Regions from separate parts of the Escherichia fergusonii ATCC 35469 genome, predicted to be linked through region 1. Evidence: predicted binding sites of a transcription regulator. Region 1 holds the regulator's gene; each other region holds the start of a gene.

What was found. The regulator LexA, encoded in region 1, represses DNA repair genes until DNA is damaged. The targets are predictions, from matches to a motif close to TNCTGTATGTACATACAGNA.
Region 2: a site for LexA is predicted at 1,470-1,489, ahead of uvrB (excinuclease ABC subunit UvrB). Genes of this name have one in related genera too.
Region 3: a site for LexA is predicted at 2,057-2,076, ahead of umuD (translesion error-prone DNA polymerase V autoproteolytic subunit). Genes of this name have one in related genera too.

Annotation. Positions count from the first base shown of each region.
Region 1 covers NC_011740.1:4,233,987-4,237,488, reverse strand. The annotation lists gene EFER_RS20630 (CsbD family protein) at 1-209, opposite strand, end outside; gene dinF (MATE family efflux transporter DinF) at 341-1,666, opposite strand; gene lexA (transcriptional repressor LexA) at 1,739-2,347, opposite strand; gene EFER_RS20615 (diacylglycerol kinase) at 2,457-2,825, opposite strand; gene plsB (glycerol-3-phosphate 1-O-acyltransferase PlsB) at 2,996-3,502, shown strand, end outside.
Region 2 covers NC_011740.1:2,389,680-2,393,181, forward strand. The annotation lists gene uvrB (excinuclease ABC subunit UvrB) at 1-1,395, opposite strand, end outside; gene bioD (dethiobiotin synthase) at 1,968-2,651, opposite strand; gene bioC (malonyl-ACP O-methyltransferase BioC) at 2,644-3,399, opposite strand; gene bioF (8-amino-7-oxononanoate synthase) at 3,386-3,502, opposite strand, start outside.
Region 3 covers NC_011743.1:4,180-7,681, forward strand. The annotation lists gene EFER_RS00020 (ParB family protein) at 1-249, shown strand, start outside; gene EFER_RS00025 (Y-family DNA polymerase) at 331-1,602, opposite strand; gene umuD (translesion error-prone DNA polymerase V autoproteolytic subunit) at 1,602-2,033, opposite strand; partial or broken gene EFER_RS00035 (reverse transcriptase domain-containing protein) at 2,330-3,130, shown strand; one part of gene EFER_RS00045 (IS1-like element IS1X3 family transposase) at 3,282-3,502, shown strand, end outside.

The DNA.
Region 1 (3,502 bases):
TACCAGCGATAGTCGTTACGGGTTTCCCAGTCTACGACCTCTTTTTCCGCCTGATCTTTCTGATAGCCATAACGTTCCTGGATTTTCCCCACCAGCTGATCGCGTTTGCCCTCAATGACCGTCATATCATCATCGGTCAGTTTGCCCCATTGCTCTTTCACTTTACCTTTCAACTGTTTCCAGTTACCGCCGACTTCGTCTTTATTCATATTCAAGTCCTCATCGTTAGGTTGTGAATAGCGAGAGTGTCGCGTCCAACATCGCTATGTTTTCTGCTGAACGTGAGATTAAGTGTAGTCAGGAATCTGGAATCAGAATTATTTATCAGAATTTTTAACCATCACGTTTCTGCAAACCAAGTGCCATTACACCAGTGACGACGCCAGATATAAGCCAGAGAAAGCCCTCGCAGTGCCAAAAATACGGTTAATGCCAGCCACAAACCATGATTACCCAGCCACGGTAAGGTCAGTAACGTAAGCGCGAATCCTGCTGCTGCGACCGCCATACTATTGCGCATTTCGGCGGCGCGTGTTGCACCAATAAACATGCCATCCAGCAGATAACACCAGACCCCCACCAGCGGCAAAATGACTTGCCAGAAAAGATAATGATCGGCCAGTTGTTGGATCTGGGTTAACGAGGTCAGTAAGGCAATGATATGTTCACCCGCCAGCAAATAAATCACAGAAAACAGCAACGCTACGATCCCCGACTGGCGGCACGCTGCACGCCAGACCTCCAGTAGCTGGCTCCCGTCGCGTGCACCGTACGCCTGACCTGAATGCGCTTCAACCGCGTAGGCAAAACCATCCAGCGCATAGGCGGTAAAGGTGAGTAGCGTCATCAGGACCGCGTTGACGGCGATAATGTCACTTCCCAGTCGCGCGCCAAGAACCGTTATTGCGCCAAAACAGAGTTGTAACAATAACGAACGCAGCATGATATCGCGGTTAAGTGCCAGCAGGCGGCGGAAGTTGCCTCGCCAGGCTGTTTTCAGCATTTCACCGGAGATACCGCGTAGTTTGAGGATTTTACGCACCATTAGCAGACCAATCAGCAATGTTGCATATTCCGCAATAACCGTCGCCAGCGCCGCGCCCTGCACGTTCATATGAAGCCCCATCACCAGCCAGATATCGAGCACAATGTTGAGGATATTACCGACCACCAGCAGAACAACCGGCGCACGGGCATATTGCACGCCAAGTAACCAGCCAAGTAATACCAGATTAGCCAGTGATGCCGGAGCACTTAACCAACGGATTTCCAGAAAGCGTCGTGCCTGTTCCAGTACAGCCTCACTGCCACCGACAATATGTAAAGCAAGAGCGATTATCGGTGTGCGTAACAGAGCAATTAATGCTCCAGCCCCTAATGCCAGCAACAGCGGTTGCACCAGTGCTCGTGCTAAAGCCTGAGGATTTTTTGCACCATAAGCCTGGGCGGTAAGACCGGTGGTGCTCATACGCAAAAACAACAGCAACATAAAGAGAAAGCTGGTCGCCGTTGCCCCTACAGCCACACCGCCCAAATAAACCGGACTATCAAGATGACCAATAACTGCCGTATCGACCAGACCCAGTAACGGGACGGTGATATTGGAGAAGATCATGGGTAAGGCAAGATGCCAGAGTGCTTTATCAGATGAGGTAAGGAATGCCATGCAGACAAGCCTGATGAGAAGAAGTGAAAAACAGACCGCGATGCCTGATGCATCGCGGTATTAAAAGCTTGATTACAGCCAGTCGCCGTTGCGAATTACGCCTACAGCCAGACCTTCAATAGTGAAATTCTGTTGACGAAGATCGACAACAATAGGTTTGAATTCACTGTTTTCTGGCAGGAGTTCGACTTTGTTACCCTGTTTTTTCAAACGCTTAACGGTAACTTCGTCATCAATACGCGCCACAACGACCTGGCCATTACGTACGTCCTGTGTTTTATGTACTGCCAGCAGGTCGCCGTCCATAATACCAATGTCTTTCATCGACATGCCGCTAACGCGAAGTAAGAAGTCCGCATTGGGTTTAAAGAGAGAAGGATCGACCTGATAATGGCCTTCAATATGCTGTTGTGCCAGAAGTGGTTCACCAGCAGCTACACGCCCAACCAGCGGCAGCCCCTCTTCTTCTTCCTGCAACAGTCGGATACCACGCGAAGCACCAGAAACAATTTCAATGACACCTTTACGTGCCAGCGCCTTCAGATGTTCTTCAGCAGCGTTTGGGGAACGAAACCCCAAGCGCTGCGCAATTTCCGCACGCGTCGGTGGCATACCTGTCTGGCTGATGTGATCCCGAATGAGATCAAACACCTCTTGCTGCCTGACCGTTAACGCTTTCATTTCGCCCCCTGGGTGTATATACAGTTATGCTGTGAGTATATACAGCGAAAGGCGAATTTGGAATCACAAAATACACGATAAACGAGAGTTTTAGCGAAATCTGGAAGCATTATCGGAAATGCGACCACAACAGGATGCCCCAGGTTATCAGTGCGACGATAATAGAAAGTAAAACGGCGGCAGACCCCATATCTTTGGCTCGCCCGGAAAGTTCGTGATATTCAGAACCAATGCGGTCAACCACTGCTTCGATCGCACTGTTAAGGATTTCGACAATCATCACCAGCATTACTGAACCAATTAATAATACGCGGGTAATCGCATCGACATCCAGCCAGCAGGCGATGACCACGCCTAGCAATACAGCGACGCTCTCCTGGCGAAATGCTGCTTCATTAACCCATGCAGCACGAAAACCTTTCCAGGAATAGCCTGCTGCTTTGATAATCCGGGTGAATCCAGTGGTATTATTGGCCATTGAAAGAACCTTTTTGCTTTATTAGCGTCAATAAAAAAGAACTGTTTACCCGTGTAATTCGGGTGACAACAACGCGACGCGAAGGTTGAAGGGATACAACAGAATTTCAACCGACTTTCTGCTATCCTTGCGGCGCATTTGCATTATTAACCAGAGGCTTTACATCGTTTATGTCCGGCTGGCCACGAATTTACTACAAATTACTGAATTTACCATTAAGCATCCTGGTAAAAAGCAAGTCTATTCCGGCAGATCCTGCCCCGGAACTGGGGCTCGATACCTCTCGTCCAATTATGTACGTTTTACCGTACAACTCAAAAGCGGATTTGCTGACCCTACGTGCCCAGTGTCTGGCGCACGATCTCCCTGACCCGTTAGATCCACTGGAGATCGACGGTACGCTGCTGCCTCGCTATGTCTTTATTCACGGCGGTCCACGCGTGTTCACTTATTACACGCCAAAAGAAGAGTCGATCAAGCTGTTTCACGACTATCTCGACTTACACCGCAGTAACCCCAATCTCGACGTCCAGATGGTGCCAGTATCGGTAATGTTTGGTCGTTCACCAGGGCGTGAAAAAGGCGAAGTTAATCCACCATTGCGTATGCTCAACGGCGTGCAAAAATTCTTTGCTGTTCTGTGGTTAGGCCGTGACAGCTTTGTGCGTTTCTCGCCG
Region 2 (3,502 bases), 1.8 Mb from region 1:
ATATTCCGTAAGATCTTCCGCCATTCGCTTGGTCAGTGTTGTGACCAGCACGCGTTCGTTAATTGCCGCTCGCTGGCGAATCTCCGAAAGAAGATCATCAACCTGTGTTGCCACCGGTCGCACTTCGATAATCGGATCAAGCAATCCGGTTGGACGCACGACCTGATCCACCACATCACCACCGGATTTTTCCAGCTCGTAATTACCCGGCGTCGCCGAAACATAGATGGTTTGCGGCGCTAATGCTTCGAACTCTTCAAACTTCAGCGGACGGTTATCCAGCGCCGATGGCAGGCGGAAGCCGTACTCCACCAGTGTCTCTTTACGCGCCCGGTCACCGCGATACATGCCGCCAATTTGTGGAATGGTGACGTGAGATTCATCGACGACCAACAGCCCATCGGCAGGCAGGTAATCAAACAGTGTCGGCGGTGGCTCACCTGGTCCACGGCCGGAGAGGAAGCGCGAGTAGTTTTCAATCCCCGAGCAATATCCCAGTTCGTTCATCATCTCCAGATCAAACTGGGTACGCTGAGTCAGCCGCTGCTCTTCCAGCAGTTTGTTGTTCTCCAACAGCACTTTGCGTCTGGCGGCCAGTTCTTCTTTAATTTCTTCCATCGCCTGCACAATGCGCTCGCGCGGCGTAACGTAGTGCGTTTTCGGGTAGATGGTAAAACGTGGAATGGTGGAAACAATCTGCCCGGTTAGCGGATCAAATAACGACAATCGTTCCACTTCCTCGTCAAACAGTTCCACGCGAAGTGCAATGTCATCCGATTCTGCCGGGAAGATATCAATCACCTCGCCACGAACGCGGAAAGTACCGCGCTGGAATGCTTGATCATTCCGGGTGTATTGCAGCTCCGCCAGGCGGCGCAGGATCGCGCGCTGATCGATAATCATACCGACCGTAAGATGGAGCATCATCTTGAGATATAAATCAGGATCGCCCAGACCATAAATCGCGGAAACCGACGCCACCACAACCACATCACGCCGCTCCAGCATCGCTTTGGTGGCGGACAAACGCATCTGCTCGATATGTTCGTTTACCGAGGCATCTTTCTCAATGAAGGTGTCGGAACTCGGTACATAGGCTTCCGGCTGATAGTAGTCGTAGTAGGAGACGAAATACTCCACCGCGTTTTCCGGGAAGAACTCTTTCATTTCGCCGTACAGTTGGGCCGCCAGCGTTTTGTTGGGCGCAAGTACCATGGTTGGGCGCTGAAGGTCAGCAATGACATTGGCAATGGTGAAGGTTTTCCCGGAACCCGTCACGCCAAGTAACGTCTGGTGCGCCAGACCATCTTCCAGCCCCTCTTCGAGACGTCGAATCGCCTCGGGCTGATCGCCAGAAGGTTTAAAAGCGGAATTCAGTTTGAACGGTTTACTCATGAGTCGCTACCTGAAGGAGTTGGGCGGGCAGGTATGTAATTTTACTCGTCATGGTTAATAATGCCAGTAAAAAAGACTGGATAAAATTCCAGTAGCGCACAACAATATTTGTGTTACATCGCAGCCCTATGACATTTACCCAAGACTAATTTCATCTCTGGCAAGATATTATGCTAATTCACAATGGTTATCCCCAAAGCAAAGACTTTCTTAACATTTGTCAAGCCGATTGATGAAGGTTTTATGGCAGTCAGCGACTCTTTTCCTGGAGCCATTGCTTTTATCTAACCAACTGTAAATAAAACAATATTTTTTGGAGACGTCTTTCGCAGCAATTTAGCTGCAAGCCGCGTGTTCTCTCGCTTGCCTGACGTTTTCTAACTCTAATGCACATGGTTATCCACAGGAATGGTGGATAACTGCTTCCAGCCCATATGGCTTGCCGCCTGCACTATTCCCCCACAAATCTCATGTTGTGGGGGTAAAAAAAATTTCTCTGTTTTTTTCGATTTCAATTGCTTAAACAAACACCAGGAAATTACGCGATCCCGCTCGCAAATTGGTCAATTTTATTACTGGCTTAACAAGGCAAGATTTATGTACTTTCCGGTTGCCGCATTTTCTGGATTTTCTGCAAGCCAGGGAATTTCCCCCAGCAGCGGTGCGGGAATCATGCGGGTGAGCGTGGCCATATATTCAGCGTGACGTTTTCCTGGAGGCGTGACATCGTTCGCCACCCAACCCGCCAGAGTCAGTCCGGCGTGTTGTATTGCCTGTGCAGTCAACATCGCGTGATTAATACAGCCGAGTTTCACGCCAACTACCAGTATCACCGGCAGTTGTTCCTGTGTTACCCAATCTGCAAAAGTGAAAGTGTCAGAAAGCGGCGTAAACCAGCCGCCCGCGCCTTCCACTAACACCCAGTCAGCCTGTTGTTCAAGCGCGCGTAATCCAGCGCTCATTACCGATGATTCTATCGGCCTGCCCTCTAGCGCGCTAATGATGTGCGGCGAAGTGGGTTCTGCAAAGGTGTAAGGATTTACCATTACGTAATCCAGCAGCAGGCTGCTGTTGCGCTGTAACGCCAGCGCGTCGCTGTTGCGTAAGCCTTCCGCGTTCATTTCACTGCCTGAAGCCACCGGTTTATACCCTGCCGTCCGGTAGCCTGCGGCTTTTGCGGCCTGTAACAGGGCACCACTGGCGACGGTTTTCCCCACTTCGGTGTCCGTTCCGGTGACAAAATAACGTTTACTCACGAGCAATCACTCCCAAAAAAAGATGATACGTCAGAGGATATCGCCCCTGTTGTTGCGGCCAGGCCAGTTGCAATCGCTGCAACTGCGAACGCGTTAATATTCGCTGGTCACGCCCTTCATGAAGATGCGTTGCACCGATGCCTTTCAGCGAACGCATGGCACTGAGCGCATCATCAAACCAAAGCGTGATGGGCAGAATATGGTGTTGATAATTAACGCCGTTCAGCGACTGTTCGATTTCATCTGGCGGTAAAAAGCGATTAGCATGCGGGCGCTCGTCCACCGCCTGCCACGCCAGATGCAGTTCGGGTATCGATCCCTGCGCCAGCGTGGTAAACGCGACCATGCCTCCGGGGCGCACCACCCGATACAGCTCGTGGAGTGCCGTGGATAAATTACCGCACCACTGCACCGCGAGATTGCTCCATGTGAGATCGAACATCGCAGTCGCTAACGGCAGGGATTCGATATCTCCCGCCAGATAATGGTCTGCGGCATCCTTCTGGCGTGCCTGCTCAAGCATAAGTGGCGAAAGATCTAACGCCGTCACCCGCGCGTGACGTTCACGCCAGTGGCGGCTCATCCAGCCTGGTCCACAACCCGCGTCCAGCACGTGGGTGAATGTACGCTGTGGGAGCATTGCCAGTAAGGCGTCAGCACTCTGACGCTGTAGATCTGCGTGTTGCTCATAGTGTGCGGCTGCCCGACCAAATGCCGCGGCAATGGCTTGTTTATTAACCGTTGCCATGCAGCACCTCCAGCAGCAGGTCGATATCCTGCGTTTCATGTGCGGCGGTTAAGGTCAGGCGCAATCGCGCAGTGCCTGCGGGTACGGTTGGTGGGCGAATTGC
Region 3 (3,502 bases), on a different replicon from region 1:
CCAGAAGACGAACAGAAAGCCAGTATTCTGAAGCTGATTTCTCAGGCATCTCAGGCATTGATAGATCCATCTCCCAAGGAAAAGTCAGTGGTTTCCCCACTCTGGTCTTTTGAAGAAAAGGACAAGTTCGCGCGTAAGCGTGTGAAAGGGCGCACGCTGACTTATGAGTTTAGCCGTATGTCAAAAGTGATTCAGGATGAACTGGACAAGGCTATCAACGAAGTCCTTGACAGAAATTTGAGTCAATAATTTCGCCATGGCGATTTCACATCTAACTTATTGTAATTAGGCAGTTTAGGTTGAGAATTTCACGGTGAAATCGCCATGGTTTCACGCCAGTTTCGCTGCAGGAATATCTGACCATCGTGTCGTATAAGCAGGAGAAAGCATCTCCCGTTTCATCTGCCATTCCGGGGCCATACCCCGCCCCGCAAACCATACTTTACCCAGCCCTGAGTTGTTGATCCCGTCCAGAACCCTCATCAGCTCAGCACTGTGAGGGCGTGGCGGGCGTTCGTCGAACAGTTGCAGCTGCGAAACTCCGGAGCCGGTGAAGTCATTCAGCATAACTCCGGCTTTGGCATACCGGTGCCCATCCCTCCAGATACGCTCCAGAGCCGTTGTAGCGGCTGCAATGATGTCCCTGGTGTCCTGAGTGGGTGTAAGAAGTTTTTCCGTAGCCACGTTGCCGTAGTAAGGCTCTTTAATGGCGAACGGAGACGTTTTGATGAAAACGGAAATATGCCGGCAATACTGGTGCTCTTTACGCAGTTTTTCAGAGGCCCGCTCTGCGTGCTGACAGATAGCCTGACGGAGTGACTCGTACTCCGTGATCTTCACGCCAAAACTGCGGCTGCAGACAATTTGCTGTTTCGTCGGAGGGGCTTCCTCAAGCGAAAGGCAGCTTTCCCCGTTCAGTTCCCGTACCGTTCGCTCAAGGACGACAGAAAAATTTTTGCGGATGAAGGCCGGGTTCGTCAGAGCCAGATCGAGCGCGGTTTTTATGCCCAGCACATTTAGCTTGCGTGCAATACGGTTACCCACCCCCCAGATTTCTTCAACCGGCTGCAGTGAAAGCAGTTTCCGCGTCCTTTGCGGATTTCCCCTGGTCAGAGCGAGTACGCCATGAAACTGTTTCCACTCTTTTGAGGCCCACTGGGCTGATTTTGCGAGGGTTTTCGTTGGTCCGGCGCCCACGCCAATGGTCAGGCGGGTACAGTCATACACCTGCTGACGCAGCTGCCGGGCGAAGTCCTCAAGCCCCATACAGTGCTCCACGCTGGTCAGGTCGAGGAACATCTCATCAATTGAATACTGTTCCACCCTGGGGGCCAGTTCCTCCAGGCAGTTCATCACGCGCGCCGATATCGAGGCGTAAAGTTCATAATTACTTGAAAACGCATATATTTTTTCCGGGTATCTTTCGTTTTTTATCTGAAACCACGGAGTTCCCATTTTGATCCAGGGCTTCGCCTCGGCACTGCGAGCGATTACATTCCCGTCGTTGTTGCTCAGGACGACTATCGGCTTTCCTTTCAAATCCGGGCGGAAAACACGTTCACAGCTGGCATAGAAGCTGTTCACATCGGCCAGGGCAAACATCAGTACATCTCCCTCGGGCGGTGGATGATATGCGTGACGACGCCAAAGATATCCAGCTCGTCGGGATCAGGATAAATCGGCGACCAGGAGGCATTCATGGGCTGCAGCGTCAGTCGCGGCGTCAGCAGAAGCCGTTTCACCGTAAACTCCCCCTGCATGCTGGCGACAACGATATCGCCGTGCCGCGGCTTTTCAGCACTGTCCACAACCAGCAGATCGCCATTGTACAGACTGCCGTCGGCCATGCTGTCTCCGCTGGCACGCAGGTAGTACGTCGCGCTCGGATGCCGTATGCAGTAATCATGGAGATCCAGATCGGACTCGACATAGTCAGCAGCAGGGCTGGGAAAACCGCAGCTGGCCAGATCGGCAAACAATGGATGGGCCTGTGGCGGGAGTTCTTTCCCGGTGCTGAAAAGTTGTAGTTTCATCTTTCCTCCTGACACTCTAATTTTACTGGTTATACATACAGTGTTCGCCGGGAGACCGGTAGAGATCAAGGGGTGAAAGTCCCCGACCATTGAAGGACCAGCAATCCACAAGGTCCCCGAGTCATGCGTTGCATACCGCGAGGTATGGGGCGAAGCGTTGACAGGGGTGTTGACAGGCCAGCCATTGAGCCACGAAATGTATATTAAATTACCGGGTGCCGACGTTGTACTGTTAACGGAAGGCAACATCATAGGGTGCGATACTGCGAGTGCCACATGGACCCGGCGGGGTCTGAGACCGGAGCGTAATCAGGCTCATACGTAAGTGGCTCACAGCCGGGACGTTGGAGGAGGGTCAATGGCGAGCAACGGAGGAAGGCACCCCACAGGGTGCGGTCATCTCACCGCTGCTGGCAAACATATACCTCCACTACGTCTTCGATCTGTGGGCGCATCAGTGGCGACGTCGCTATGCCACAGGCAATGTGGTAATGGTCAGATACGCCGATGACATCGTCATCGGGTTCGACAAACGATACGATGCCCGGCGCTTCCGTATAGCCATGCAGCGCAGACTGAGGGAGTTCGGACTCACGGTTCACCCGGAGAAAACCCGTCTGATGGAGTTCGGCCGCTTCGCTGCCGAAAACCGTGCCATCAGGGGAAAAGGCAAACCAGAAACGTTCAACTTCCTCGGGTTCACGCACATCAGCGGGAAAGATCGCAACGGCAGGTTCATGCTGATACGAAAGACCCGCCGGGATCGGATGACGGCAACTCTGAAAGCCATCAAAGACGGTCTGCGAAGGCGCTGGCATTACTCAATCCCCGAACAGGGAAAATGGCTCAGGAGAGTGGTTCAGGGATACCTGAACTATCACTCGGTACCGGGCAACTTCCCCACCATGCAGAAGTTCAGGACACACGTAACAAACCTCTGGCGCCGGGCGCTCAGGCGCAGGAGCCAGAAGGATGATACGACCTGGACGAAAGCAAACAAACTGGCAGCCGCATGGCTACCAAGGGTTCGGGTTCTTCATCCATGGCCTGTGGAGCGGTTCACCGCCAGACACCCGAGGCAGGAGCCCGGTGCGTAAATCGCGCACGCCGGGATCTGTGCGGGGGGTATCCGGTAACGGGTATCCCTACCGCGACATATTTAACAGCGTGACGATAATCCAGATCGCCTGCCGGATAATGGTGCCAACTTACTGATTTAGTGTACGATGGTGTCTTTGAGGTGCTCCAGTGGCTTCCATCTCCATCAGTTGTCCCTCCTGCTCAGCTACTGAAGGCGTGGTGCGTAACGGTAAAAGTACTGCCGGACATCAGCGCTATCTCTGCTCTCACTGCCGTAAAACATGGCAGCTACAGTTCACTTACACCGCCTCTCAGCCCGGTACGCACCAGAAAATCATTGATATGGCCATGAATGGCGTTGGATGCCGGGCAACCGCCCGCATTATGGG